4 regions of the Streptomyces sp. NPDC087844 genome follow, and region 2 is predicted to be linked to each of the others. Evidence: riboswitches for the same ligand, from Rfam matches in the RefSeq annotation. Region 2 holds a riboswitch; each other region holds the start of a gene.
What was found. A riboswitch is a leader RNA that binds a small molecule or an ion and turns the genes downstream of it on or off. The one in region 2 is predicted to bind cobalamin.
Positions count from the first base shown of each region.

Region 1 (7,180 bases), on a different contig from region 2:
ACGGTGCTGGTGGGCGTGCTGGCGTGGACACTGCTGCCCGACGGAGAGGGCTCGGGATCGTCGGCGTCGGGCGACTCGACGAACAGCGCGACGGCGAATCCGTCGGCCAGGTCCTCCTCGACGGACAGGACCGGTACGGCCGACGAGAGCCCCACGCCCCGGCGGACGGAACAGAAGACGCCCACCGACCTGCTGACACCGGACGGCATCCGCACCGCGTTCAGGGCCTTGGAGAAGGAGACGGGCCGCGACCGGTACGGCAACGTGACGGTCTACCCCGACTACGTCTCCGCGCAGGTGATGGTCGAGGGCAGCCGGACCAGTTACGAGCAGTACACCTACTACGTGGGCCGGGGCGTCCAGGAGAGCCCGATCAAGGCGCAGTTGGCCGGCGGGGCCCAGCCGATGACATTGGACGGCCTCGACTGGGACAGGCTCCCCGCCCTGCTCGCCGAGGCGGAGAAGAAGCTGAACGTCGACGACGCCACGACCCGCTACCTCGTGGTCAAATCACCGAACGACCTGTTCGACCGGAGCGCCGAGATGCTCGTCTACCTCGCGGACGAGTACAACAGGAGCGGCTATCTGCAGGCCGACGCCCGCGGCAAGGTGACCAGGGTGACACCTGCCGACTGACGGCGGTCAGCTGTCTGCCGGCACCGGGGGAGCGGAGTGCCGTGACGTCATCGCGGCCAGCTCCTCCGCGGTGCGCGGGCCGGCGGACTGAGAGGCCAGCAAACCCCGCGTGCGCAGCAGTTCGGCCACCGCGACCCCCCAGGGCAGCCGAAGTCCCGCCTGCTCCAGGAGGTCCGTACGGGCCAGCGTCGCGTCCGCGGGCCCGGTGACCGCTCCGGACGGAGTGAGGAGTGCCGCGTCGTCGGCCCAGCGCAGGGCGAGGTCCACGTCGTGCGTCGCCATCACCACGGTGGTGCCGCTCGCGCGCAGCCCGTCGAGGGTCGCGAGCAGCCGCTCCTGACCGTCCGGGTCCAGCCCCGCGGTCGGTTCGTCGAGGATCAGCACCCGTGGCCGCATCGCCACGGCGCCCGCGATCGCGGTCCGCTTGCGCTGTCCGTACGAGAGCAGATGGGTGGGGCGTTCGGCCAGGGCCGAGATGTCCAGCGCGGCGAGCGCCTCGTCCACCCGGGCCCGTACCTCGGTGTCGGGCAGGCCGAGGTTCAGCGGCCCGAACGACACGTCCTGGCCGACGGACGCGGCGAAGAGCTGGTCGTCCGGGTCCTGGACCACCAGCTGGACGGTCGTGCGCAGCAGGGTCAGGCCCTTGCGGTCGTACCGGACCGGCCGGTCCTCCACGGTCAACTGCCCGGTGTGCGGGCGCAGTCCACCGCTGAGCAACCGCATCAGGGTGGTCTTTCCGCTGCCGTTGCGGCCGAGCAGGGCGAGCGCCCGCCCCGCGCGCACCTCGAAGTCGAGGCCGCTGAGCACGGTGGGGCCGTCCTCGTACGCGTAGGACGCGCCCCGCAGGGCGACCAGCACGGGCTCGCTCATCGCAGCGGCCTTTCCAGTACGAAGGTGAGTGCGGCCACCGCCGCGAGCAGCGCGACGGCGGCGAGTGTGAAGCGCGCGGAGATCCGGGCCTCGGGTACCAGTACGCGCAGGGTGCCGTCGTAACCGCGGCCCGCGAGCCCGGCCTGCAGGCGGGTCGCCCGGTCGAAGGCCCGGACGAAGGCGGTGGCGCCGAGCCCGGCCAGCGAACGCCAGGAGGCGGCCCGCGTGGTGTGCCCGAGCCGGGCGGCCTGCGCCTCCCTGATCCGGCGTACGGAGTCGAGGAGCAGGAAGCTCATCCGGTACGTCACCAGGGCCACGTCGACGACCGGCGCGGGCACCCCGGCGTTCACCAGCCGTGGCAGCAGGTCGGACAGGGGAGTGGTGAACGCGAACAGGAGCACGCCGAGGGAGGCGGCCGAGGTACGCAGCAGGAGTTCCCCGGCGCGCACCGGGCCGCCCTCCGCCAGGGTCACGAACCCGTCCGGGCCGCCGACCTGGAGCAGCAGAGGGAGCGCACCGGTCACGCAGAAGCCCAGCGGCACCCGGTAGGCGCGCCAGAGCCGGCGGCCGGGTACCGCGGCCGGGCCCAGCAGCACGGCGAGGGCGGTCACCAGGACCAGGGCGGCGCCCGGCCAGGGCGGGAGAGAGATCGCCAGGACGGTCAGGCCGAGACCGAGCACGGCCTTGTCCACGGGGTGGCGGTGGCGCCAGCGACTGCTGTGCGCCGCCGCGTCGATGGGCAGCACGAAGGCTCAGGTCCGTTCGGTCGGCCGGTTCGGTCCGGCCGGGGACTCACCGGCGCCGCCGGGCACCCTTGCCGTCGCGTCCTGGGCGCCCTCCCGCTGTGCCAGGACCCGCAGTTCGCCCTGGCGCCTGCCTCGGCGCAGGCCGAAGTAGTAGGCGAGGACTCCCGCGCCGAGGGCGGCCTGGAGGGCGAACAGCGCCGACTCGATCTCGTCGGACGGCGGCTCGTACAGGGGCGAGAACCACGGCTCGTAGTCCGGCTCGATCTCGGTGATCGCGGTCTCCGCCTCCGCGTCGGCGCCCGCGAACGGCTCCTCCTTGTGGTCGCCCATGCCGAAGGCCAGCGGCAGGACGGCGAGCGCGGCCACGACGAGCAGCAGCAGGGCGTTGATCTTCGCGTTACGGCTCATCGGGCCACCGTCCCGGTCGTCCCGGTCGTCTCATTCGTCCCGGGCGTCTCGGGCGTCTCGGGCGTCCCGGGCGTCCCGGGCGTCCCTGGCGTCTCGGTTGTTCCGGTTGTTCCGGAGTTCTCGGACCGGGACCGCCCGCCGGCCAGGAACACGCCGAGCCGGGTCAGTTCGCCCTTGCTCGACTGCACCAGCAGCCGCATCACGAGCACGGTGAGCAGCCCCTCGCTCACCGCGAGCGGGATCTGGGTGACGGCGAAGATCGAGCCGAACTTGCCGAGCGCGCCCGGGAATCCGCTGCTCGGGTCGGGGAACGCGAGCGCGAGCTGCACGCTGGTGACGCAGTAGGTGGACAGGTCGGCGACGAACGCGGCGAAGAACACCGCGACCATCAGCGGCACGTCGAACCGTCGGAGCAGCCGGTACACGGCGTAGCCGGCCCACGGGCCGACGATCGCCATCGAGAAGACGTTGGCGCCCAGCGTGGTCAGTCCGCCGTGGGCGAGCAGCAGCGCCTGGAAGAGCAGGGTGATGGTGCCCAGGACCGCCATGATCGGTGGCCGGAACAGGATGGCGCCGAGGCCGGTGCCGGTGGGATGGGAACAACTGCCGGTCACCGACGGCAGTTTCAGTGCGGAGAGAACGAAGGTGAAGGCCCCCGACGCGCCGATGAGGAGCGTGCTCTCGGGATGTTCTCTGACCTCACGGGTGAGCGACCGGACTCCGTGGACGACGAACGGCGCCGACGCGACGCCCCAGGCGACCGCGTGCGCCGGAGGAAGGAAACCCTCGGCTATGTGCATGGCTCAGCAGACCCTCTCCAGCACCTCGTGGATGGTTGACGTGCCTTGGCCGGTCTCCTGGCTTACGGGTAACACCGCCCGTGCTCCGCCTTCCCGGGTCCAAGGACCCAGTGGCTGCCCGTAAGGGCCGGAGCCGGACTTCCCGATCACAGTGGCGAGGGCCGCACCGGCATCACACCGATTTCCCGAGCACCAAGGCGTCGTGACAGTAGTGCGCGTACAGGGGTGGTGACAAGCGGCCCTCGGGCGCCTGACCAGGGAACACAATGGTCAGGGGCCTTTTTCTGTCGGATCGGGAGCTTGGTCGGACCTCGGTCTGTACCGCTTCGAAGCGGTTGCGCACGACGGTGAGGGCGAGCCCCGTCGGACCGCTGATGCCATCCGAAGAGGAAGCCTGTCGAACGTGAAGTTGTCGGAGTCGTTGGGGTTCACCGTGACCGTCGCGGTGCTCGTGGGGTGGCCGGGGCCGAGGCTGCGCTCGCTGTCGGCCAGGGCGTGCGTGAACAAGTCGGTACCGCGGGGGATTTCCCGCCTCATGGTGGGCGTGGGACAGGTCGCAGCGGGAGAGCACGGTGTCGGGGTGGTCGGCGCCCAGGACGCGTTCGCTGTCGGCCAGGTTTCGCTCGGGCGATGTCACGGCCTGTTTGAGGTGTCCTGCCTGCGGACAGGCGCCCGCGAGGTGCTCGCGCGATCTCAGGGTGTCCGGGTGGTCGGGCCCGAGGCCGTGTTCGTGCTTGGCCGCCTGACGCTCGAAGTGGGGCACCACGTGGTCCCCGGCGCGGGCTGTCCGCTCCTCGGCCGGGGCGACGGGAACCCCGCAAGGGACCGCTCCTTTGCGGCCTGTCACCCGAGTACGTACGGCATGCGCCCCTGGGGTTCCCGGAACAGGCCACACCGCCCTGTCGGGCGCCGCCTTCTGCGGCGCCGGTACACAAGAGGTGCTGCGGGGGCGTCGATTCGGCTCGCCACGGTTCGTCGGTGAGGTACAAGGTCTCAGGAACACCGGGAGGAACCATGAAGTACATGCTGCTGGTCTGCGGCGACGACACCGCCGACGCCTCGGGTATGGCACCGGTCGAGCCATGGGTGGAGGAGTTGAGCGCGCGGCGCGGTGTACTGCTGCACGGCCATCGGCTGCGGCCCCCGGCCGACGCGGTGACCGTGCGCGTACGCGACGGTGAAGTGCTGCGCACCGACGGGCCGTTCGCGGAGACGAAGGAGTACGTCGCCGGGTACGACATCCTTGAGTGCGACAGTCTGGAGGAGGCCCTGGAGGCGGCCGCGCGGCATCCGGTGGCGACCATCGGGGCCATGGAGGTGCGCGCGTTCTGGGACGACGAGGACACCGAGGGGGACATCCGCCGGCTCGACGCGGAACTGACGGCCGCCGGGCGCGAGCGGGACTTCGACCGGGCGATGGCTTGTTACGCACCCGACGCGGAGGTGTTCCACCCGGTGAGCGGCCTGGAGCAGCGCGGGGTCGAGGCGCTCCGCAAGGCCGAGGAGGTGTGGTTCTCGACCTTGTCCGGGCCGGTGGAACGCGAGGTGCTCGAATTCCGCGTGCGGGCCGACGAGAGCATCGCCTTCAGCCACGCGCTCGTGCGGATGCGCGTCACGCCGGTAGGCGGCGACGCGCTGGACACCACGGCGCGGGTGACCACCGGTTACCGACTGACGGGCGACCGCTGGCTGATCGTCCATCAGCACACGTCCGTGGCCCTCGACAGCACGGTCCCCGGAGCCGCCGGGTCCTGAATGAGCCCTGGAGGGGCCTGGCTGGAGGCCCCTCCAGCACATCCGTTACGCGCCCGAGCATGCGCCAAGTCTTGACGTGCTCCTGGCGAGATGCCTCTATGGGAGCGCTCCCACTTTCCCGAAACCCGAAACCCGAGTTTCTTGGCGCTCACTCCCTGGAGTCGCAGTGAGAAGAACAAGAAGCACGACACGGAAAAACCCTGTCAGCGCGTTGCTCGCCGCACTGGCCGCCTTCCTCGGGCTCGTCGTTCTCGGCGCGCTCGTACCGACCGCCGCACATGCCCAGTTGCCTGGTGAGTCGTCCGGCGCGTCCCCGGGCGTCCTCGCGACCGGTCTCCATATCGACAACGGCCGCCTGCTCGAAGGCAACGGCAACGATTTCGTCATGCGCGGCGTCAACCACGCCCACACCTGGTATCCGGGCGAGACGCAGTCGCTGGCCGACATCAAGGCGCTCGGCGCCAACTCCGTCCGCGTCGTCCTCTCCGACGGTCACCGCTGGAGCAGGAACAGCCCCGAGGACGTGGCCGCCGTCATCGCCCAGTGCAAGGCCAACCGGCTGATCTGTGTACTGGAGGTGCACGACACCACCGGCTACGGCGAGGATGCCGCGGCCGGCACGCTCGACCACGCGGCCGACTACTGGATCGGCCTCAAGAGCGTGCTCACCGGCCAGGAGAACTACGTCATCGTCAACATCGGCAACGAGCCCTGGGGCAACACCGACCCCGCGGGCTGGACCGATCCGACGATCGCCGCAGTCAAGAAGCTGCGCGCCGCCGGGTTCGAGCACACCATCATGGTGGACGCGCCCAACTGGGGCCAGGACTGGCAAGGAGTCATGCGGGCCAACGCCCAGGCCGTCTACGACGCCGACACCACCGGCAACCTGATCTTCTCGATCCACATGTACAGCGTCTTCGACACCGCGGCGGAGATCACCGACTACCTGAACGCGTTCGTCACCGCGAAACTACCCATCCTCATAGGTGAGTTCGGCGGTCCGGCCGACCAGTACGGCGACCCGGACGAGGACACCATGATGGCCACGGCGCAGCAGCTGCGCCTCGGTTACCTCGCCTGGTCCTGGAGCGGTAACACCGACCCGATCCTGGACCTCACGATCGGCTTCGACCCCACACAGCTCAGCTCCTGGGGCCAACGCATCTTCAACGGCGCCAACGGCATCGCCCAGACCTCCGAGGAGGCCACGATCTACGGCGGCGGCACCCCGGGCGACACCCAGGCCCCGACCGCTCCGGGTACCCCGGGTGCCTCCGCCGTGGCGGCCACCTCGGTGACCCTCACCTGGACCGCCGCCACCGACAATGTGGGCGTCACCGCCTACGACATCGTGCGGGTCGGTGGAAGCAGCGAGACAACGGTCGCCGCGTCCACCACCAACACCACCACCGTGACCGGGCTCACCGCGAACACGGCGTACACCTTCGCCGTCTACGCACGTGACGCGGCCGGGAACCGCTCGGCCCGCTCGGCCACGGTGAACGTCACCACCGCCGACGGCGGCAGCACACCCGGCACGAGCTGCTCCGTCGGCTACCGCGTCAGCGGCGACTGGCCGGGCGGCTTCCAGGGCGAGATCACCATCCGCAACACGGGAACCGCCGCGGTCAACGGCTGGAAACTGGTCTTCGCCTTCGCCAACGGCCAGACGGTCTCCAACATGTGGGGAGGCACCCCGACCCAGAGCGGTACGACGGTGAGTGTCGCCCCCGCCTCGTACACCTCCACCATTCCCGCGAGCGGTTCGGTCGCCGTCGGCTTCACCGCCAACAAGGGCGCCTTGAACACCGCTCCGACCGTGTTCACCCTGAACGGCACCACCTGCGCCGCCAGCTGACTGGCAGTCATCAACCGGCGGCCGTCAACTGGTAGGAACTGGCCGGCGGGGTCATCGCGCCCCGTCGGCCGGTCGGGCGCCGGGTGGTCAGGCGGTGGTGTCCG
Region 1 covers NZ_JBIUVD010000021.1:41,829-49,008, forward strand. The annotation lists gene ACIOKD_RS32050 (serine/threonine-protein kinase) at 1-636, shown strand, start outside; gene ACIOKD_RS32055 (energy-coupling factor ABC transporter ATP-binding protein) at 643-1,506, opposite strand; gene cbiQ (cobalt ECF transporter T component CbiQ) at 1,503-2,252, opposite strand; gene ACIOKD_RS32065 (energy-coupling factor ABC transporter substrate-binding protein) at 2,259-2,660, opposite strand; gene ACIOKD_RS32070 (energy-coupling factor ABC transporter permease) at 2,657-3,460, opposite strand; cobalamin riboswitch at 3,490-3,672, opposite strand; gene ACIOKD_RS32075 (SgcJ/EcaC family oxidoreductase) at 4,475-5,215, shown strand; gene ACIOKD_RS32080 (cellulase family glycosylhydrolase) at 5,382-7,076, shown strand; gene ACIOKD_RS32085 (hypothetical protein) at 7,164-7,180, opposite strand, start outside.
Region 1: linked by a shared signal. The riboswitch ahead of ACIOKD_RS32070 (energy-coupling factor ABC transporter permease) and the one ahead of ACIOKD_RS06600 (ribonucleoside-diphosphate reductase subunit alpha) in region 2 are both predicted to bind cobalamin.

Region 2 (7,180 bases):
GTCGCCCTGGCCGTCTGCACGACCCTGCTGGTGAAGTCCGGTCGCCTCAAATGGGCCTGGATCACCGGGATCCCGCTGGTCTGGGACGCCACCGTCACCCTGACCGCGAGCTGGCAGAAGGTCTTCTCCAGCGACCCGCGCGTCGGCTTCTTCAAGCAGCGTTCGGTCTACCAGGACGGCATCGACCGGGGCGAGATCGTCGCACCTGCGAAGAGCATGGACGACATGCACACGATCGTCACGAACTCCACGGTCGACGGTGTCCTCACGGCGGTCCTCGCCCTGCTCGTCGTCGTCGTGATCGCGGACGCGACGAGGGTGTGCATCCGGCACATACGCCGTCCCGCGCTCTCCACGCTCAGCGAGGCGCCGTACGTCGAGTCGCAGATCGTCGCTCCGGCCGGGCTGATCCCGACCAGGGAGGAGAAGGAGGAGGTGCGCGATGCGGTCGGCGCTGAACCACGCGGTTAGGGCTGCCAGGGGCGTGCGTTGGTACATACGCGAGCTCACCGACGAGTCGGCGTACGACCGGTACGTGGCGCATCTGCGCGAGGGGCGGGCCGACGCGGAAGTGCCCTCTCGACGGGAGTTCGAGCGGATGCGCACGGACCGTCAGGAGGCGGACCCGCGGCAGGGCTTCCGCTGCTGTTGACGCTGTTCCCGTGAACCGCCCCGCTGTCGCACGACACGGCACATCCGTTATGCGGACAAGGGGTTTCCATAAAGCGGAACCGTCCCTTAGATTTCCTGCGGATTGCACAGGTGATCATTGAGGGGACGGAGCCGCCGTATGTCGGAAACACCGGATGTGCCAAGAGCGCCCGAAGGGGAACCGCCGGTGGTGACACCCGTCCGCGTGGTGATCGCCCTCTGCCTGATCGCGCCGTTCGTGGCGATGCTCTGGGTGGGGTCGTACGCGAAGGTCGACCCGACCTTCATCGGCATCCCGTTCTTCTACTGGTACCAGATGCTGTGGGTGCTCGTCTCGACCGTGCTCACGATGACCGCGTTCACGCTGTGGAACCGTGAGCAGCGCGCCCGCAAGGCCGCCCGCCGGACGCAGAACGGGGGCGCGTCCGCATGAACGACGGTGTGAACGGCGTGGCACTCGCCGTCTTCATCTTCTTCTTCCTGGCCGTCACGGTCATGGGCTTCCTGGCCTCGCGCTGGCGCCGGGCCGACGGCGAGCAGACCCTCGACGAATGGGGCCTGGGCGGCCGGTCGTTCGGCACCTGGGTGACCTGGTTCCTGCTCGGCGGCGACCTCTACACGGCGTATACGTTCGTGGCGGTCCCGGCGGCGATCTACGCGGCGGGCGCGGCCGGCTTCTTCGCCGTCCCCTACACGATCCTCGTCTATCCCCTGATCTTCACCTTCCTCCCCCGCCTGTGGTCGGTGTCGCACAAGCACGGGTACGTGACGACGTCGGACTTCGTGCGCGGGCGCTTCGGCTCGAAGGGGCTCTCGCTCGCGGTCGCGGTCACCGGCATCCTGGCGACGATGCCGTACATCGCGCTGCAGCTGGTGGGCATCCAGGCCGTCCTCGACGTGATGGGCGTCGGCGGCGGCGAGGACACCAACTGGTTCGTCAAGGACCTGCCGCTGCTCATCGCCTTCGGTGTGCTGGCCGCGTACACGTACTCGTCCGGGTTGCGCGCGCCCGCCCTGATCGCGTTCGTCAAGGACACGCTGATCTACATCGTCATCGCGGTCGCGATCATCTACATCCCGATCAAGCTGGGCGGCTTCGACGAGATCTTCGCCAAGGCGAACGAGGCGTACAACCAGACCAACCCGGCGACCGGCGCGCCACGCGGCTCCCTGGTACCGGGCGAGGCGGGCCAGTGGACGTACGCGACGCTGGCGCTGGGTTCGGCGCTCGCGCTGTTCATGTACCCGCACTCGATCACGGCGACGCTGTCCTCGCGCAGCCGCGAGGTGATCCGGCGCAACACCACGATCCTGCCGCTGTACTCGCTGATGCTGGGCCTGCTCGCGCTGCTCGGCTTCATGGCGATCGCGGCCGGGATCAAGGTGGACAACGGGCAGCTGGCGATTCCGCAGCTCTTCGAGACCATGTTCCCGGACTGGTTCGCGGGCGTGGCGTTCGCGGCGATCGGGATCGGCGCGCTCGTGCCGGCGGCCATCATGTCCATCGCTGCGGCGAACCTCTTCACCCGCAACATCTACAAGGACTTCATCAAGCCCGACGCGACGCCCGCCCAGGAGACGAAGGTATCGAAACTGGTCTCGCTCCTGGTGAAGGTGGGCGCGCTGGTCTTCGTCCTGACCATGGACAAGACGGTCGCCATCAACTTCCAGCTGCTCGGCGGGATCTGGATCCTGCAGACCTTCCCGGCGCTGGTCGGCGGACTGTTCACGCGCTGGTTCCACCGGTGGGCGCTGCTCGCGGGCTGGGCGGTGGGAATGCTGTACGGCACGGTCGCCGCGTACGGGGTGGCCTCGCCCACGCAGAAGCACTTCGGGGGGTCGTCGAAGGAGATTCCCGGGATCGGGGAGATCGGGTACATCGGGCTGACCGCGTTCGTCCTGAACCTGGTCGTGACGGTGGTGCTGACCTTCGTCCTCAAGGCGGTCAAGGCTCCCGACGGGGTCGACGAGACCTCCGCCGAGGACTACACGGCCGACGCGGGCGACAAGGGCGTCCAGGTGGAACTGCCGCCGGCGACGGCGGGGGCGGGCCACTAGGGCTGCCCTAGAGGCGTACTCAGGGGCTCCGCCCCCGAACCCCCGGTCCTCAGACGCCGGACGGCTGAAAGATGCGCGGACCGTCCGCGCATCTTCAGCCCGTCCGGCGTCTGAGGACGAGCGCGCAAGCGCGACAGCGGGGTCTGGGGGCGCAGCCCCCGGGGACAGCGGCGGATACCGTGGACAGGTGACCCCACGCACCCCCATCGTCCTCGACAGCGACCCCGGCATCGACGACGCCGTAGCCCTCCAGTACCTGCTCGGCACAGGCCTGTGGGACCTCAAGGCCTACACGTCCGTGGGCGGCAACCTCCCCGCGGAGCAGACCTACCTCAACGCCCGCGCCCTGGCGCGAACCCTCCGCATCGACGCGGACGTCCCCGTCCACCGCGGCGCGGGCCGCCCCCTGACCCGCCTCCCCTACCGCGTCGCCGCCGACTTCCACGGCCCCGCGGGACTCGGCGACGAGACACTGCCCGACTCGACCGCGGCGCACCCGGCGGAGTCCTCCGCGCAGACGCTGCTGCGACTCTCCCGGGAGTACGAGGGCGAGCTGACCGTGTGCGCGACGGGCCCCCTCACCAACGTGGCGATCGCGCTCCTGGAGGACCCCGGATTCGCCCAGCGCGTCGGCAAGTTCGTGTTCATGGGCGGCGCGGCACGCGTGCCCGGGAACATCACTCCGGTCGCCGAGTTCAACATGTGGGCCGACCCGGACGCCGCCGAGCTGGTCCTGTCGTCCGGTATCCCGTTCACCATGGTCGACCTGGACGCCTCGCACCGCTGGCTGTTCGGGCCCGCCGACCTCGCGGCCCTGGAGGCGGCGGGTCCCGGCACCGCGCTCGCCGCCCGGCTGCTGCGGGTCTACATGGAGGCGTACCGTCGCAGCGGCGGGGACGGCACCTGTCCGCTGCACGATCCGCTCGCCGTCGGTGTGTGCGCCGACGAGTCGTTCGTGACGCTCGCGGAGGGGGCGGTCATCGTGGAGTCGGCCGCCGAACTCACGCGCGGCCAGACCGTGTTCGTTCCCTCGGCCGCCGGACGTATCTACTATCCCGAGTCGCCCGCCCTGACCGCGCGGGCCCGCCTCACCGGCCGGGTGGCCCTCGGTCCTGGCCCGCGCGACTTCACGAAGGACTTCGTCTCGACCCTGCCCCTGTGGCCGGGTACGGGCTGAGGTCCGTATGACCATCGTGATCCGACGGGCGGAGGCCGGTGAGTACGCGGCCCTGGGCGACATCACCGCGCGGGCCTACCTCGGGGACGGACTGCTCGACTTCGGGGAGAACGACGCGTATCTCGGCGAACTGCGGAACGTGGCGAAGCGCGCCGCCGCCGCCGACGTGCTGGTGGCCGTCGAAGCCGCCGCCGCGGAGGGCTCGGGCCCGCCCCGGCACCGGCTTCGCGGCGGTGTGACCTTCGTGCCGTCCGGCGGGCCCATGGCCGACATCGCGCGTGCGGGCGAGGCCGAGATACGGATGCTGGCGGTCGCGAAGGAGGCCCGCGGCCGGGGCGTGGGGACCTTGCTCGTGCGCGCCTGCGTCGGCCGCGCCCGGGCCACGGCCGGCTGCGGAGCCGTCGTGCTGTCCACCCAGCGCACCATGCACAGCGCCCACCGCGTCTACGAGCGCCTCGGTTTCACCCGCACCCCCGTCCGCGACTGGAACCCCCTCCCGCACCTGGACGACGTCGTGCTCCTCACCTATGAGTTGACGCTCTGACACTCCCCGCTCGACCGTCCGTGGCCGACGCGACACAACATGTGGGGGTGCTTTCGGAACCCGACACAAGATGTATGCTCATGCTCGCTGTCGTCGCAGGGGAATCCGGTGCGAATCCGGAACTGTCCCGCAACGGTGTACTTGTACGTGATATGCCCGCATGCCCAGATGTCGGATTCAGCTGTCAGATGTCCGCATGCCCGAATGTCGCGTAACAGGAGTCAGTCCGAGCACCTGCCGACAGCGCGCCCAGGCCGTCCGGTCCGGGCGCATGACGTCCGGGCCTCGTGGAGTGGGCCGGTGGACGCGGCGTACCGCTGCCCGAAGCGCGTACCCCCGTGTGCCCCGAACCCCCTCCCGCCGAGGCCCCGTGCCGAGCGAGGGAGAGCCCCACGTGACCATCGCGCCAGCCGATCCGGTCTCCGCCACAGCGACAGCGACAGCGACCCGGGATCAGCAGGACAGGGCCGAGGCCGACGGGCCGGGAACCGCGTTGCTGCGGATCCTGACCGACTTCACCGCCGACCTCCCCGGCGCCGACCCCGGCCGGGTCGCCGCCGCCGCCCTGCGCGGCCGGTCCGCCGCCGCGGACGAGCCCGAACTGCGTGAGCTGGCCACGGAGGCGGCGGCCGGCCTCATCTCCGAGGACCCCGTGTACTCGAAGCTGGCCGCCCGCCTGCTGACCGTCACCATCGCCGCGGAGGCCGCCTCGCAGGGCGTGCGCTCCTTCTCCGAGTCGGTCGCCGTCGGCCACCGCGAGGGCCTGATCGCCGACCGCACGGCCGAGTTCGTACGCCACCACGCGGCCCGCCTCGACGCGCTGACCGACGCCGCCTCCGCCGAGGGTGCCGACGACCGCTTCGGCTACTTCGGCCTGCGCACCCTGCACAGCCGGTACCTGCTGCGGCACCCGATCACGCGGTCCGTCATCGAGACGCCCCAGCACTTCATGCTGCGGGTGGCGAGCGGTCTCGCCGAGGACACCGTGCTCGATTCAGAAGCGGGGACCCGCTCCGTCGACGAAGTCGCCTCCCTGTACCGGCTGATGAGCCGCCTCGACTACCTGCCCTCCTCCCCCACGCTCTTCAACTCCGGTACGCGCCACCCGCAGATGTCGTCCTGCTACCTCCTCGACTCCCCGCTGGACGAGCTGGACTCGATCTACGACCGCTACCACCAGGTGGCCCGCCTCTCCAAGCACGCCGGCGGCATCGGCCTCTCGTACTCCCGGATCCGTTCGCGCGGTTCGCTGATCCGCGGTACGAACGGGCACTCGAACGGCATCGTCCCGTTCCTGAAGACCCTCGACGCCTCGGTCGCCGCGGTGAACCAGGGCGGCCGGCGCAAGGGCGCGGCCGCGGTCTACCTGGAGACCTGGCACTCCGACATCGAGGAGTTCCTGGAGCTGCGCGACAACACCGGTGAGGACGCCCGGCGCACGCACAACCTGAACCTCGCGCACTGGATCCCCGACGAGTTCATGCGCCGGGTGAACGAGGACCGCGACTGGTCACTGTTCTCGCCCTCGGACGTGCCCGAGCTGGTCGACCTGTGGGGCGAGGAGTTCGACGCCGCGTACCGGAGGGCGGAGGCCGCCGGGCTCGCCAGGAAGACCATCCCCGCCCGTGAGCTGTACGGCCGCATGATGCGTACCCTCGCGCAGACCGGCAACGGCTGGATGACCTTCAAGGACGCCGCCAACCGCACGGCCAACCAGACGGCGCTGCCCGGCCACACAGTCCACTCCTCGAACCTGTGCACCGAGATCCTGGAGGTCACGGACGACGGGGAGACCGCGGTCTGCAACCTCGGTTCGGTCAACCTCGGCGCCTTCGTGGACGCGGACGCGCAGGACATCGACTGGGAGCGGCTCGACGCGACCGTCCGTACCGCCGTCACCTTCCTCGACCGGGTCGTCGACATCAACTTCTACCCGGCCGAGCAGGCGGGCCGCTCCAACGCCAAGTGGCGTCCGGTGGGCCTCGGCGCCATGGGACTGCAGGACGTCTTCTTCAAGCTGCGGCTGCCGTTCGACTCCCCGCGGGCGCGCGCCCTCTCCACCCGGATCGCCGAGCGGATCATGCTCGCCTCGTACGAGGCGTCCGCCGACCTCGCCGAGCGCGACGGCCCGCTGCCCGCCTGGGAGAAGACCCGTACGGCCCAGGGTGTGCTGCACCCCGACCACTACGACGTCGAGCTGAACTGGCCGGAGCGCTGGGCGGCGCTGCGGGCGCGGATCGCCGCGGTGGGCATGCGCAACTCGCTGCTGCTCGCCATCGCCCCGACCGCCACCATCGCGTCCATCGCGGGCGTGTACGAGTGCATCGAGCCGCAGGTCTCCAACCTGTTCAAGCGCGAGACGCTGTCCGGCGAGTTCCTCCAGGTCAACTCCTACCTGGTGGCCGAGCTGAAGAAGCTCGGCGTGTGGGACGCGCGGACCCGGGAGGCGCTGCGCGAGTCCAACGGCTCGGTGCAGGGCTTCACCTGGGTGCCGCAGGACGTGCGCGACCTGTACCGCACGGCGTGGGAGATCCCGCAGCGCGGTTTGATCGACATGGCCGCCGCCAGGACCCCGTTCCTCGACCAGGCCCAGTCGCTGAACCTGTTTCTGGAGACGCCGACCATCGGCAAGCTCTCCTCGATGTACGCGTACGCCTGGAAGTCGGGCCTGAAGACGACGTACTACCTGCGCTCGCGCCCGGCGACCCGCATCGCCCGCGCCGCCCAGGCCCAGCCGGCGGCGAAGACCG
Region 2 covers NZ_JBIUVD010000002.1:672,701-679,880, reverse strand. The annotation lists gene ACIOKD_RS06630 (carbon starvation CstA family protein) at 1-471, shown strand, start outside; gene ACIOKD_RS06625 (YbdD/YjiX family protein) at 443-652, shown strand; gene ACIOKD_RS06620 (DUF3311 domain-containing protein) at 791-1,084, shown strand; gene mctP (monocarboxylate uptake permease MctP) at 1,081-2,709, shown strand; gene ACIOKD_RS06610 (nucleoside hydrolase) at 2,897-3,886, shown strand; gene ACIOKD_RS06605 (GNAT family N-acetyltransferase) at 3,894-4,430, shown strand; cobalamin riboswitch at 4,488-4,687, shown strand; gene ACIOKD_RS06600 (ribonucleoside-diphosphate reductase subunit alpha) at 4,825-7,180, shown strand, end outside.

Region 3 (7,180 bases), on a different contig from region 2:
CTCGACGCGGCCGCCGCCCAGGCCCGTGCGGCCCTGGGCGGCGCGGACGGCCAGCGGCAGCAGGGCGCCGGGGGTGCGGCGGGCCGTGGCGAGGGCCCGCAGGGTGGCCTCCCAGCTGAGGACCGGCGAGTCCAGGACGAGCCCGGAGATCCGCTCGCGCAGCGCGGAGTGCTCGGCGGCGCGCAGCGCCATGGTGGCGCCGGTCGACCAGCCGTGCAGGACGACCCGTTCCGCGCCGTACCGCACGGCGAAGCGGATGGCGGCGTCCAGGTCGCGCCACTCGCTCTCGCCGAGGTGGTTCAGGCCGTCCGGGGGCCGCGGTGCGCCGGCGTCCCCGCGATAGGCGAGGCCGAGGACGGGAAACTGCTGGCGGTACAGGAAGTCCATGACGTTCATGGGGTGTTCGCGGGTGGCGCCGAGGCCGTGCACGGTGATCACCCAGGTGTCACGGGCGGCGGGCACGAACCAGGCGGGCAGGGTGCCCAGCTCGCCGGGGATCTCCACGTCGGTGAAGGGGAGGCCGAGGGCGGCGCCCGGGTCGCCGACGTGCACGCCGGGCGTGAACCACACCTTGTCGCCGGGTTCCAGCGTGCCGTGGGTGACGCGCTCCAGGCGGCGTACCACCGTGTCGGCGGTGTGCGCGGCCCCGGCCAGGAGCGGGCCGACGACGGCGTGGGTGCCGTGGCCGCCGAGGCCGTACACGCCCGGGCGCCGGGAGGCGAGGGCGCGGGTCAGGGCGATCTGGCCCGCGGCCGTGGCGTGCACGGTCAGGCGGGGTTCGGTGGGCAGCGGCCGGCCCGGCGTCGCCTTCAGGGCGGCGTCGCTGGCGAAACGGCCGGCGGCGATACCGGCCGCGCCGGCCACGGCCACGGTGAGGGCGGTGGTGAGGGCTGCGGTCGTCGGCTTCACGGTGCGCACGGGTCCAGTCTCCTGATCGGGCCCGCTGTCGGCCAGTGGAAGGGCGGCACGGGTGAGCCCGGCGTCAGCCGTGAGGGTGCGCCGCGGCCACGGCCGGCGCGGCTTTCTGTGCACAGCCGCGTACGGCCGGGCTGATCACGGCCCCGTCCGGCCGGGCCTGTGCGTACGTACACGTACAGCCGTACACGTACGCGGCCGTACGGGTACGGCCCGGTGTCACGGCTGGCCGTACCCCTTCAGCCGCTCGCCCGCCTGCGCCACCTGGTCCTCGGTCAGCAGGGTGGGCGTGAGGCCCGGGACGGACGACGCGGTGAGCCATACGCGGCACATCCATTCGAGCTGGGCGGTGCGGTCGTAGGCCTGGTCGAGGGTGGCGCCGTGGGCGAGGGTGCCGTGGTTCCGCAGCAGGCAGGCCGTGCGGTCCCGCAGGGCCAGGAGCATGTTCTCGGCCAGCTCCTGCGTGCCGTAGGTGGCGTAGGCCGCGACACGGACGGGCCCGCCGAGGGAGGCGGACATGTAGTGGACGAGGGGCAGCTCGGCCACGAGGGTCGAGACGGCCGTGGCGTGCACGGCGTGGGTGTGGACGACGGCACGCGCGTCCGTGGAGCGGTAGACGGCGAGATGCATGGGCAGTTCGCTGGTCGGAACGAGTGAACCGAGCACGCGCCGCCCGTCCAGGGAGACCCCGCAGACGTCCTCGGGCGTCAGCCGGTCGTACGGCACCCCGGTCGGGGTGACCAGGACGGTGTCGCCCACGCGCACGGACACGTTGCCCGACGTGCCGACGACCAGGCCGTCGGCAACCGTCCGGCGGGCCGTGGCGACGAGGTCGCCCCACGCCCGCTCCAGCGCCTCCCCGGGCCGGGGTGCGCCCGTCTCCCCGGCGTCTCGTCCGTCTTCTGTGTCCCGCCGCTGCTCAGCCATGCCGTGATCCTGCCAGCCGCCGGCCGGCGGGCCCTGCTCCGTTCGGGCGAGGGCGCTGAGGGCCACTGAGGGCACGACGTGTCCTCGCACACCGAACAGGCCGCCTGCTTCGCCACATCGAGTACAACCCGTACGACAAGAAGAAGAAGTGCTACGGGCCGAGCAGGAGCGGCCCGCTGAAGCGCGACCGCGGGGCCCCTGCCCTCGGGCTGGAACTTCTGGACGTTCTGGCAGTACGACGACAGCGGCAGCCTGCCGGGTGACCAGGATCTCTTCAACGGTTCGCTGTCCCAGCCGAAGGCCTTCGCCCGGGGGTGAACCGGGTAGCGGACCCCCGTATTCCGCCTCTGTTCGAGAACCTCCCCGCACTTTCGAGAGCCCTCGCCGCCACTTCGACACAAGCGGAAGGGCGGCACCTCGATTGGGTCACCCCACCGCCCGACTCAGTTCATCTTCCGTTCACCCAGGTTGCTTACGTTCCCTGTGCCACTGTCGTCCAACAGAAGCCTGGGTAAATGGAACACATCACGCTCCTCCTCGGAATCGTGATCGTTACCGCTCTCGTGTTCGATTTCACGAACGGTTTCCACGACACTGCCAACGCGATGGCGACGACCATCTCGACCGGCGCCCTCAAGCCCAAGACGGCGGTGGCCATGTCCGCCGTGCTGAACCTCGTCGGTGCGTTCCTCTCCGTGGAGGTCGCCAAGACGATCTCCGGCGGCCTCATCAACGAAGAGGGAATCCGCACCGAGGTGATCTTCGCGGCGCTCGTCGGCGCCATTCTGTGGAATCTGCTGACCTGGCTCCTGGGTCTGCCCTCCAGTTCGTCCCACGCGCTCTTCGGCGGCCTGATCGGCGCCGCGGTGATGTCGGCGGGCTGGTCCTCGGTGAACGGCTCGACCGTGATCACCAAGGTCCTCCTCCCGGCGATCGCCGCGCCCGTGGTGGCCGGACTCGCCGCGATGCTCGCCACCCGGCTGACGTACCGGATCAGCAGGCAGGCCGGTGAGAAGGCGACCTCCAAGGGGTACCGCGCCGGTCAGATCACCTCCGCGGGGCTGGTCTCGCTGGCCCACGGCACGAACGACGCGCAGAAGACCATGGGCATCATCACCCTGGCCCTGGTCACCGGCGGCGTGCTCGCGCCCGGCTCGAACCCTCCCCTGTGGGTCATCGTCTCGGCCGGTATCGCCATCGCGCTCGGCACCTACCTGGGCGGCTGGCGCATCATCCGCACCATGGGCAGGGGCCTCACCGATCTCGCGCCGCCGCAGGGCTTCGCCGCCCAGACCAGCGCCGCGACGGTCATCCTGGCCTCCTCGCACCTCGGCTTCTCCCTCTCGACCACCCAGTCCTGCTCCGGCGCCGTGATGGGTTCGGGCCTGGGCCGCAAGGGCGGTGTCGTCCGCTGGTCGACCGCGACCCGCATGTTCGTCGCCTGGGGCCTCACGCTCCCCGCCGCCGGTCTGGTCGGCGCGGGCGCCGAGTTCCTGACCCAGCAGGGCACCTGGGGCATCATCCTCACCGGCGCGCTGCTGATCGCCGGCTCCGCGGTCATCTGGACGCTGTCCCGCCGCCAGCCCGTCACCGTCGACAACGTCAACGACGACCACGCGCCCGCGGGCGTCGTGACCACCGCGATCGCCGCGGTCACCCCGCCTCCCGCGGGCCCCGTCGCCACGACCACGAAGGCGACCGACGACCTCAAGACCACCATCCCGGGCCCGGACGCCGAGCCCGCCCGTCCGGCCACGGTGTAAGGAACGAACCGCATGCAGATCGACTGGGCAGCCCTCGGCTCCGTGTTCGGAGTCAGTCTCATCTCCACCGTCGCCCTCGTGGGCCTCTTCACCCTCGGCATCGTCGGCCTCACCAAGCGCGAGTCGGCCGCCGCACAGGGTGGCTCCGCGACCCTCGCGGTCACCGGCGCGTACGCCTGCTTCGCCGCCTGCGCGGCGGCCGTGGCGTACGGGATCTATCTGATCGTCGCCTGACCCTCGCGGCACGTCCGTTCTGTACGGGACGGCCCCGTCGACCCCCACGGTCGGCGGGGCCGTCCCGCGTCCGTGTGTGGGCCTCAGCACACTCTCCCGCCGCAGGTCAACGGCAAGTTGACGGGTGTTCTCGGACCGTGGTGGACTGCCGAGGCCATGTACGTCGGCAGAAGAGGAAGCCGGTGCGAATCCGGCGCGGTCCCGCCACTGTCACCGGGGAATCGATCCCCCCGGGAGCCAGGAACTCTCTCCGTCGGTCTCGTCGAACCAGGGCGTGGACACCCTGAGTGAGGACATATCGCCATGCGCGCCCACCTGTTGTGGACCGGTGTGCCCAGGCCAGGTACGAGGATCTCGTCTCGTGCAGTGGCGGGCTGAACGGATGCGAGCCGATCGCGTCTTCGCGTACGGCGCCGCCGCCGGCCTCCTCGGTGACCTGCTGCTCGGCGATCCCCGCCGGGGACATCCGGTCGCCGCGTTCGGCCGGGCCGCGGGAGCCGTCGAGCGGGCTCTGTGGCGCGACCACCGGGGCCGGGGCGCGCTGCACACCGCCGTGTGCGCGGGCGGCGCCGTCTCCCTCGCCGTGGCCGCCGAGCGTTCCGTACGTACCTCCCCCGTCGCCTCCGTCGTCCTGACCGCGGCCGCCACCTGGGCCGTGGTCGGGGGGACCTCGCTCGGGCGCGAGGCCCGGGCCGTCGGCGGGGCGCTGGCCGCCGGGGACATCGAGGTGGCCCGTGAGCGGCTGCCGCATCTGTGCGGACGCGACCCGCAGGCGCTGGACGCCGACGGGATCGCCCGCGCGGTGGTCGAGTCGGTCGCCGAGAACACCTCCGACGCCGTCGTGGGCGCCCTGGTGTGGGGCGCGGTCGCGGGCGTACCCGGTCTGGTCGGGTTCCGGGCCGTCAACACGCTGGACGCCATGGTCGGGCACAGGTCGGCCCGTCACCGGCGGTACGGATGGGCGTCCGCCCGCCTCGACGACGTGGTGGGGTGGCCCGGGGCACGGCTGACCGCGGTCCTCGCCGCCGTCGCCGGGGGGAATCCGCGAGGGGCCGTCCGCGCCTGGCGCGCCGACGCCGCCAAGCATCCGAGTCCCAACGCCGGGCCCGTGGAGGCCTCGTTCGCGGGTGCGCTCGGAGTACGGCTCGGCGGCACGCTCTCGTACGCGGGACGGGTCGAGCACCGGCCCGTGCTCAACGGTCCGGGGCAGGCCGTGCGCATCGAGGACATCGAGCGGGCCGTCCGGCTCTCGCGGCGCGTGGGCCTGCTCGCGCTGGGCGCGAGTGTCGCCGGGCGGCTGCTCGCCACCTCGCTCACCAGGTCGCTCACCAAGTCGCGGGTCACGAGAGGGCGTACGTCATGAGCGGGGGAACGGGCGGGAGGCCGGGCGGAGGACCGGGCGGGAGGCCGGGCGGCGGGCTGCTCGTCGCCGGTACGACCTCCGACGCGGGCAAGAGCGTCGTGACCGCCGGGATCTGCCGGTGGCTGGTGCGCCGGGGCGTCAAGGTCGCGCCGTTCAAGGCGCAGAACATGTCGCTGAACTCGTTCGTGACGCGCGAGGGCGCGGAGATCGGGCGCGCGCAGGCCATGCAGGCGCAGGCCGCCCGCGTGGAGCCCTCCGTGCTCATGAACCCCGTCCTGCTCAAGCCGGGCGGTGACCGCAGCAGTCAGGTCGTCCTGATGGGGAAGCCCGTCGGCGAGCTGAGTGCGCGCGGCTATCACGGCGGACGCCAGGAGGCGTTGCTCGGAACCGTGCTGGACTGTCTGGCCGAGTTGCGGGGCACGTATGACGCGGTGATCTGTGAGGGAGCGGGCAGTCCCGCCGAGATCAATCTGCGGCGCACCGACATCGTGAACATGGGGATCGCGCGGGGCGCGCGGCTGCCCGTGCTCGTGGTGGGGGACATCGACCGCGGCGGGGTCTTCGCCTCGTTCTTCGGGACGGTGGCCCTGCTGTCGCGCGAGGACCAGGAGCTGGTCGCCGGGTTCCTGGTGAACAAGTTCCGCGGGGACGTCTCGCTGCTCGAACCCGGCATCGACATGCTGCACGGGCTCACCGGGCGGCACACCTACGGCGTCCTGCCCTTCCGGCACGGCCTCGGCATCGACGAGGAGGACGGGCTCGGAGTGTCCCTGCGGGGGTCGGTACGCGAGTCCGAGGTCTCCTCCCCCGTCGGCGAGGACATCCTGCGGGTCGCCGTCTGCGCGATCCCCCTGATGTCCAACTTCACGGACCTGGACGCCCTCGCCGCCGAACCGGGCGTCGTCGTACGGTTCGTGGACCGCGCCGAGGAACTCGTCGACGCCGACCTGGTCGTCGTACCCGGCACCCGGGGCACGGTCCGGGCCCTGGAGTGGCTGCGGCGGCGCGGCCTCGCGGACGCCCTGGTGCGCAGGGCCGCCGAAGGGCGCCCCGTGCTGGGCATCTGCGGCGGCTTCCAGCTCCTCGGCGAACACATCGAGGACGAGGTCGAGTCGAGGGCCGGTGCCGTCGACGGCCTCGGACTCCTCCCGGTACGCGTGCGGTTCGCGCGCGAGAAGACCCTCACCCGGCCCGTCGGCGAGGCCCTCGGCGAACCCGTCCAGGGGTACGAGATCCATCACGGGGTCGCCCATGTCACAGGAGGGGAGCCCTTCTTGGACGGCTGCCGGGTCGGGCAGGTCTGGGGGACGCACTGGCACGGTTCACTGGAGTCGGACGGCTTCCGGCGTGCCTTCCTGCGCGAGGTGGCGTCCGCGGCGGGGCGGCGCTTCGTACCCGCCCCGGACACCTCGTTCGAAGGGTTGCGCGAGGAGCAGCTCGACCGGCTGGGCGATCTGATCGAGGAACACGCGGACACGGACGCGCTGTGGCGGCTCATCGAGTCCGGCGCACCGGCCGGACTGCCTTTCATTCCACCGGGAGCGCCCGCATGAGCTTGCGCGCAGGCCGCCTGGGCCACGAAGTCCGTTTGGGCTATTTGGAGGACGACAACCAGTGAGTACCCCGTTTCCGTTCACGGCCGTGGTCGGTCAGGACGACCTGCGACTGGCACTGCTGCTGAACGCCGTCTCCCCCGCGGTGGGCGGTGTGCTCGTCCGCGGCGAGAAGGGCACCGCCAAGTCCACGGCCGTGCGCGCGCTCTCGGCGCTCATGCCGCACGTCGACGTCGTCCCCGGCTGCCGTTTCTCCTGTGCGCCCAACGCCCCCGATCCGGCCTGCCCCGACGGCCCCCACGAGGCGGGCCCGGGTGTGCCGCGTCCCGCCCGGATGGTCGAACTGCCCGTCGGCGCCTCCGAGGACCGCCTCGTCGGCGCGCTCGACATCGAGCGGGCGCTCTCGGAGGGCGTGAAGGCCTTCG
Region 3 covers NZ_JBIUVD010000003.1:57,252-64,431, forward strand. The annotation lists gene ACIOKD_RS07135 (alpha/beta hydrolase) at 1-918, opposite strand, end outside; gene ACIOKD_RS07140 (class II aldolase/adducin family protein) at 1,135-1,842, opposite strand; partial or broken gene ACIOKD_RS07145 (hydrolase) at 2,023-2,160, shown strand; gene ACIOKD_RS07150 (anion permease) at 2,358-3,605, shown strand; gene ACIOKD_RS07155 (hypothetical protein) at 3,618-3,839, shown strand; cobalamin riboswitch at 3,972-4,108, shown strand; gene ACIOKD_RS07160 (cobalamin biosynthesis protein) at 4,222-5,202, shown strand; gene ACIOKD_RS07165 (cobyric acid synthase) at 5,199-6,755, shown strand; gene ACIOKD_RS07170 (putative cobaltochelatase) at 6,817-7,180, shown strand, end outside.
Region 3: linked by a shared signal. The riboswitch ahead of ACIOKD_RS07160 (cobalamin biosynthesis protein) and the one ahead of ACIOKD_RS06600 (ribonucleoside-diphosphate reductase subunit alpha) in region 2 are both predicted to bind cobalamin.

Region 4 (7,180 bases), on a different contig from region 2:
GCGGGCCCCGTCGCGTGGTGGGCCAGCGCCAGATGAGGGTCCGACTCGCCCGGCGCGGGTGACGGGTCGGCGTGCACCAGGGCCGCGGTGAGGCCCGGTACGGCGTGCAGCAGGGCGTGTTCGACCGCGACCACGACCTGGTGGGCCGCGCGGACGCTCGCCTCCCCGTCGACGACCACGGCCACCTCGGCGCGCAGCCGGTGGCCGATCCAGCGCAGCCGCAGCTCGCCGACCCCATGTACACCCGGTACTTCCCCCAGGGCCCGTTCGGCCGAGTCGAGCAGGGCCGGGTCGACCGCGTCCATGACCCGGCGGAACACCTCGCGCGCGGCGTCGCGCAGCACCAGCAGCAGGGCCGCCGTGATCGCCAGACCGACCACCGGGTCGGCGAGTTGCCAGCCGATCGCCGCGCCGCCCGCGCCCAGCAGCACGGCGAGCGAGGTGAAGCCGTCCGTCCGCGCGTGGAGCCCGTCCGCGACCAGCGCCGCCGAGCCGATCTCGCGGCCGACGCGGATGCGGTAGCGGGCCACCCACTCGTTGCCCACGCACCCGATGACGGCCGCCGCGGCGACCACCGGCAGGTGCTCGACGGGGCGTGGATCGAGCAGCCGGTCGATCGCCGTCCACCCCGCGAAGACCGCGGAGGCGGCGATCGTCAGCACGATCACGAGTCCCGCCACGTCCTCGGCCCGGCCGTATCCGTAGGTGAACCTGCGGTTGGCCGTCCGCCGGCCCAGCACGAAGGCGATGCCGAGCGGTACGGCGGTGAGCGCGTCCGCCGCGTTGTGCACGGTGTCGCCGAGCAGCGCCACCGAGCCGGAGAGGGCGACGACGACCGCCTGGGCCGCGGCGGTCGCGCCGAGGACGGCCAGCGAGATCCAGAGCGTACGGATACCGCGGGCCGAGGACTCCAGGGCGGAGTCGACCTTGTCGGCGGTCGCGTGCGAGTGAGGGGTGAGGAGGTGGGTCAGCCGGTGCCGGAGGCGGCGCCCGGGCCGGGACGGGCCGCCTGAGTCGTGCCCGTGCCCGTGCTGGTGACTGGGCCCGTGCCTGTGCCCATGTTCATGTCCGTGTGCCCGCTCGTGCCCGTAGTCGTGCTCGGTGCTCACGTGGTCCCCTTCCCGGCAGGTCCCTGAACGAGGTGGACTCGTCCGCCCCGCCGAGCCATTATGTGCGTATGAGCGCACGCATGCACCTATCACCTGCGCACGATGAGCATCCGCGCACGCCGGGCGAGGAGCAGTTCGCCCTCGCCGCCGAACTCTTCGCCCTCCTGGGGGATCGCACCCGTCTCGTCCTGCTGCACGCCCTGGCCGAGGACGAGGCGGACGTCACGACCCTCACGGAGCGGTGCGGGGCCGCCCGTCCGGCGGTCAGCCAGCACCTGGCGAGGCTGCGGCTCGCGGGTCTCGTCAACACACGCAAGGAGGGCCGCCGGGTGATCTATTCGCTGCGGGACGGGCATCTGCGGCGGGTCGTCGACGAGGCGCTGAATCTGGCCGATCACCGGCTGAGCGACAGGCCGGCGCACGATTGAGCGGCCCCGGGCGCCGGTTTGTTTCGGGTGTGAGCGCCGGGTACTCGGGCCGTGGGACCCAGCCCGCCTCCGGGCGAAGGAGGCGTGGGCGGGGGATGCTGAGGAGGACGGCACCACGGCCCGCCAGTGCTTTCGATGCTGTCGGGTGCCGCCCACGCCCCTCGGTACGACTCAGGAACGGTACTGCCATGAACAGCGACGCAAGAGTCCGCAACGACGTCGTCTCCAGCCACTCGGTCGCGGGAGCGCCGTGCTGGGTCAGCCTGACGGCGCGCGACCAGCAGGCCGCCGAGGACTTCTACCAGGCGGTGCTGGGGTGGCGATTCCGGACTACCGCGCTGATGGACCGGTTCCGGATCGCCTACGCGGACGGGGTGCCGGTCGCGGGCATCGCCGCCGTGGCCACGATGTGGCAGATGGCCGTCGCGTGGACCCCGTACTTCGCCGTGGACAGCGCCGACGAGGCGGTGGCCCGGGGCCAGGAGCGCGGCGGTACGGCGGCGGTCGGGCCCATCGGCTTCCCACCGGGCCGGGCGGCCCTGCTGGCGGACCGCGACGGGGCCGTCTTCGGCATCTGGGAGGGCCAGCTCATCGTCGGCTGGGACACCTGGCGCCGGGCCGCCCCCGCCTTCTTGCGACTGCACACACGCAACGCCTTCGACGCCGCGATGTTCTACGGCGAGGTGCTGGAGTGGGCGACCTCGCGGCCCGGCTGCTGCGAGGTGCACTACGACGGGGACGAGGTGGTCCTGCGGAGCGACGGCGACGTGGTGGCCCGTATTCACTCCGGCGCGGTGGAGGCCGCGCCCGATCCCACGATCCGGCCCCACTGGCAGGTCCATTTCGCGGTCACGGACGTCGAGGCCTGCGTCCGTGCCGCGCTGGATCACGGCGGTACGGTCCGGGACGGCGCGACCACCACGGAGGCGGTGCTGCGGGATCCCGACGGGGCGCAGTTCACGGTGACGTCGAAGCCTCAGGTGTGAGGCCGCGGCCGGGTGGCCGCGGTTGTGGGGTGCGCCACCAGAATGGTTCCCTCCGGCGCAAAAGCGTCCAATCGTGACCGGAAGTGACTGATACAGAAGCCCGTTGGCTGCAATTGCACGAAACCCCTTGCTGTCGCCCTGTTGTGGCACGTACATCTGTCCCCGCAACAGTTGTATTCCGGGGGGATGTTGGCATATGCAAGGTACGGTCGACGGATTCAGTTATGGAACGGTCACACCGCTCACGGCCTATGTCATGGCCTGTCTGGGAGCCGCTCTGGGGCTGCGCTGCATCACCCGGTCCCTGCGCAACGACCGGTCGTGGAAACCGGGCTGGCTCGCGCTGGGGGCGGCGTCGATCGGCTGCGGCATCTGGACGATGCACTTCATCGCCATGATCGGATTCCAGGTCGAGGAAAGCCGTATCCGCTACGACGTCAACCTGACGATTCTCAGCCTCGCGGTGGCGATCGCCGTGGTCGGTCTCGGCGTCCTCGCCGTCGGCTATCGCGGTGCGAACACGACGACCCTGCTGATCGCGGGCACGTTCACCGGCGTCGGGGTCGCGGCCATGCACTACATAGGCATGGCCGCCATTCGTGTGAACGGGGACCTGCGGTACGAGGCCCGTACCGTCGCGCTCTCCGTCCTGATCGCCGTCGTCGCCGCGACCGCCGCGCTCTGGGCGGCGGTCGCGATCCGCGGCTTCCTGACCAGCCTGGCGGCGAGCCTGGTCATGGGCGTCGCGGTGACCGGGATGCACTACACGGGGATGGCGGCCGTCAGTGTGCACCTGCACGGCGCGGCCGGCACACCGGATGCGGGCGACTCGGCCCACTCGCTCCTGCTGCCGATGCTCATCGGCCCGGTCCTCTTCCTGGCGCTCGCGGGAGTCGTGGTGATGTTCGACCCGATGCTCGTGCTCGGGGACGGCGACTGGAACCGGACCGCGTCCCGCCGCCGGACGCCCGCCCCGCGCACGGAACCGCCCGCCTGGTCCGGCTCGGCGTTCGAGGCCCCGCCCAGGACGGACCGGCGCGCGTACGAGCCCGGGGAGCCGGGCCGGCGCAACGGCTGAACAGGGTGGCTGTCCCGGTGTCGCCTGGACGGCCCAAGCGGGTCGGCCGCGCCGGGTCAGCCCAGGCGGGGGATCTCGATCGCCGGGCAGCGGTCCATGACCATGTCGAGGCCGGCCGCGCGGGTGCGCTCGTACGCGGCCTCGTCGATCACGCCGAGCTGGAACCAGACGGCCTTGGCGCCGATGGAGACCGCCTCGTCGGCGACGGGGCCGGCCAGGTCGCTGTTGACGAACACATCGACCACGTCGACCTCGAAGGGGATGTCCGCCAAGGAGGCGTATCCCTTCTCCCCGTGGACCGTCTCGGCCTTCGGGTGGACGGGGATCACGCGCTTGCCGTAGCGCTGGAGCACGTTCGCCACGCCGTAGGCGGCACGCCGCTCGTTGGACGACAGGCCCACGACGGCCCAGGTGTCGCCGCTCTCGGTGAGGATCTTGCGGATCGTTGCCGGGTCGCCGTGCACGGGGGGCCTCCTGCGGGTGGGTGTGTGCCTGCTGCGGCGGACAACAGCGGGCGCGGCCCGGGGATTCCCGAGGTCGCGCGGACGGCCGGAGCGGTGACCCTTGGCGCACCCCGCGCAGGAGGTCGGGGCTGCGGGGGCCATGGGCGGGTGCGGCCCGGTCAGGCCGCTCGCGCGGTTCCCCGCGCCCCTGAAAAGCCGGCGGTTCCCGCGAGCCTGGGACCAGAAGCCGGCAGTTGACCTGAGTGTGGTCACCAGTAGCTCCACGCTGTGGTCCTGGGCGTTGACGGGCGGCGGGAGCCGGGGCCTCCGCCGCACTGCCGCGTGGCTGCGAAAGGTGCCGTGATAGCTTGCCGAAGCCAGTCGAACCCATGTACGTGGGTCAGGGAATCCGGTGGAAATCCGGAGCTGACGCGCAGCGGTGAGGGTGACGGGCGGGGCATCGGCCACTGGATCGGATCAACGGTCCGGGAAGGCGCCTCGTCCGGGTGAACCCGAGTCCGAAGACCTGCTGGCGGCCTCCGCGGTCCCGAGACGGCGGGGGAGCACCGTACGACCGGGCTCCGCGTTCGAGCCCTCGACGTCTGAGGAACTTCCGTGCCCATCGCACGCCCCGCCCGTCCTGCCGCCCTGCTCCTGTCCGGGATCGTCCTGCTGACCGGCTGCGGCGGCGCCGACCCGCCCGCCGACGGCAAGGCCCCCGCGGCGGCCGTCACCCTGGAGAACTGCGGCCGCACCGTCCGCGTGGAGTCCCCGCCGCGAAGGGCCGTCTCCCTCAACCAGGGCACCACCGAGATCCTGTTCTCGCTGGGCCTCGCCGACCGGATGGCCGGCACCGCCACCTGGACCGACCCGGTGATGAAGGGCCTGGAGAAGGCCGACGCGAAGGTCGAGCGGATCGCCGACAACAACCCCTCCTTCGAACGGGTCCTGGACGCCGACCCCGACTTCGTCGCCGCCTCGTTCGTGTCCACGCTCGGCAAGGGGGGCGTCGCCACCCGCGAGCAGTTCGAGAAGCTCGGCGTACCCGCGTACGTCTCGCCCTCCGACTGCGCGGGCAAGGACAACACCGGCGACGGCGACGGCGCCCGCGAGCAGCCCCTCGGCATCGACGCCGTCTACGGCGAGATACGTGACCTGGCCGAGGTGTTCGGCGTGCGGGAGCGGGGCGACAAGCTGGTCGCCGAGCTCCGGCAGCGCATGAAGAAGGCCACTTCGGGCATCGACGCCTCGGACGTCTCCCTCCTGTACTGGTTCGCCAACTCCGAGTCGCCCTACATGGCGGGCTGCTGCGGCGCCCCCGGCATCATCACGCGGGCGTTCGGCGCGAGGAACGTCTTCGACGACACCCACGAGGAATGGCCCCAGATCAACTGGGAGACGGTCGCCGACCGCGACCCCGACGTCCTCGTCATCGGCGATCTGACCCGCAAGTCGCAGACCGCCGAGTCCGCGAAGAGGAAGATCGAGTTCCTGGAGTCCGACCCGGTCACCAAGAACATGACCGCCGTGAGGAAGAAGCGGTACGTCCTGCTCAGCGGGCAGGCCATGAACCCGACCATCCGTACCGTCGAGGGCGTCGAACAAGTGGCCGCCGCCCTTCGGGAGTTCGGGCTCACGGGGTGACCCGCCGGGTGACACGGCCGCGCGTGGGACTGCTCTGCGCGGCCGGCGCGGCACTGCTCGTCGCATCGATCGCCGTCGCCATCACCATCGGCCCGGCGGACATCCGCGTAGCCGACGTCTGGTCCGTGGTCGCGTCCCATCTCGGCTGGGGGAGTACGGAACTGAGCCCCATCCGGGACGGGATCGTCTGGCAGCTGCGACTGCCGCGCACCCTGCTGGCCGCCGTCTGCGGAGCCGGGCTCGCCGTGTGCGGCGCGGTGATGCAGTCCCTGCTGCGCAACCCGCTCGCCGACCCCTTCGTCCTCGGGGTGTCCTCCGGAGCGTCGACCGGCGCGGTCGTCGTGGTCGTCCTCGGCGCAGGCGGCGGCCTGGTGTCGGTCTCCGCGGGGGCGTTCCTCGGAGCGCTGCTCTCGTTCGGCCTCGTCCTGCTGCTCAGCCACACCCTCGGCGGGACGACGGACCGCGTGGTGCTCAGCGGTGTCGCCGCGATGCAGCTCTTCTCCGCGCTCACGTCCTTCGTGGTGATGACCGCCGCCGACGCCGAGACCACCCGCGGTGTGCTGTTCTGGCTGCTCGGCTCACTCGGCGGGGTCGGCTGGACCGACGTCCGGGTCTGCCTCGCGGTCCTGGTGGTCGCGCTCGTGGTCTGTCTGGCGTACGCGCGCACGCTCGACGCGTTCGCCTTCGGCCAGGACGCCGCCGCGACCCTCGGGGTGTCCGTGGCCCGCACCCGGCTGGTGCTGCTGTGCGTGACAGCGCTCCTGACGGCCGCGCTCGTCAGCTCGGCGGGGGCCATCGGCTTCGTCGGACTCGTCCTGCCGCACGCCGCCCGCGCGTTGGTGGGCTCCGGTCACGCCCGGCTGCTGCCGGTCGCCGCCCTCGCCGGGGCGGTGTTCCTGGTGTGGGTGGACACCCTGGCCCGTACCGCCCTCGACCCCCAGGAGGTGCCCGTGGGCGTGGTCACCTCACTCATCGGCGTACCGGTGTTCGTGCTGGTGCTGTACCGGACGCGAAGGACACGATGACGACTGGACGCGTGCAGACCACTCAGGGCGCCGAGAGCACCGAGAGCACCGAGAGCGCCGAGAGCGCCGAGAGCGCCGCGAGCAGCGAAGGGGCCGAGAAGGGTGCGGCCGTGCCGGATGTCGGCCTCCGGGCCCGGCGCGTCACCCGTACCGCCGACGGACGCGTCATCCTGGACGGCGTCAGCATCAGCCCCGCTCCCGGCACCACCGTCGGTCTCCTCGGCCCGAACGGCTCCGGCAAGTCCACCCTCCTGCGGCTGCTCTCCGGCGTCCTCGCCCCGGCCTCGGGCGTGGTCACCCTCGACGGCAGTCCGTTCGGCGCACTGGGCCGCCGCGACATCGCCCGCCGTATCGCGGTGGTCGAGCAGCAGTCCGACACACAGGTCGAGTTGAGCGTCCTGGACGTCGTACGCCTGGGCCGCACACCGCACCGCCGCGCCTGGACGCCCCCCTCACCGGCCGACGAG
Region 4 covers NZ_JBIUVD010000011.1:90,840-98,019, forward strand. The annotation lists gene ACIOKD_RS22300 (cation diffusion facilitator family transporter) at 1-1,109, opposite strand, end outside; gene ACIOKD_RS22305 (metalloregulator ArsR/SmtB family transcription factor) at 1,178-1,537, shown strand; gene ACIOKD_RS22310 (VOC family protein) at 1,726-2,523, shown strand; gene ACIOKD_RS22315 (MHYT domain-containing protein) at 2,720-3,601, shown strand; gene ACIOKD_RS22320 (CoA-binding protein) at 3,658-4,065, opposite strand; cobalamin riboswitch at 4,406-4,593, shown strand; gene ACIOKD_RS22325 (ABC transporter substrate-binding protein) at 4,660-5,688, shown strand; gene ACIOKD_RS22330 (FecCD family ABC transporter permease) at 5,697-6,713, shown strand; gene ACIOKD_RS22335 (ABC transporter ATP-binding protein) at 6,824-7,180, shown strand, end outside.
Region 4: linked by a shared signal. The riboswitch ahead of ACIOKD_RS22325 (ABC transporter substrate-binding protein) and the one ahead of ACIOKD_RS06600 (ribonucleoside-diphosphate reductase subunit alpha) in region 2 are both predicted to bind cobalamin.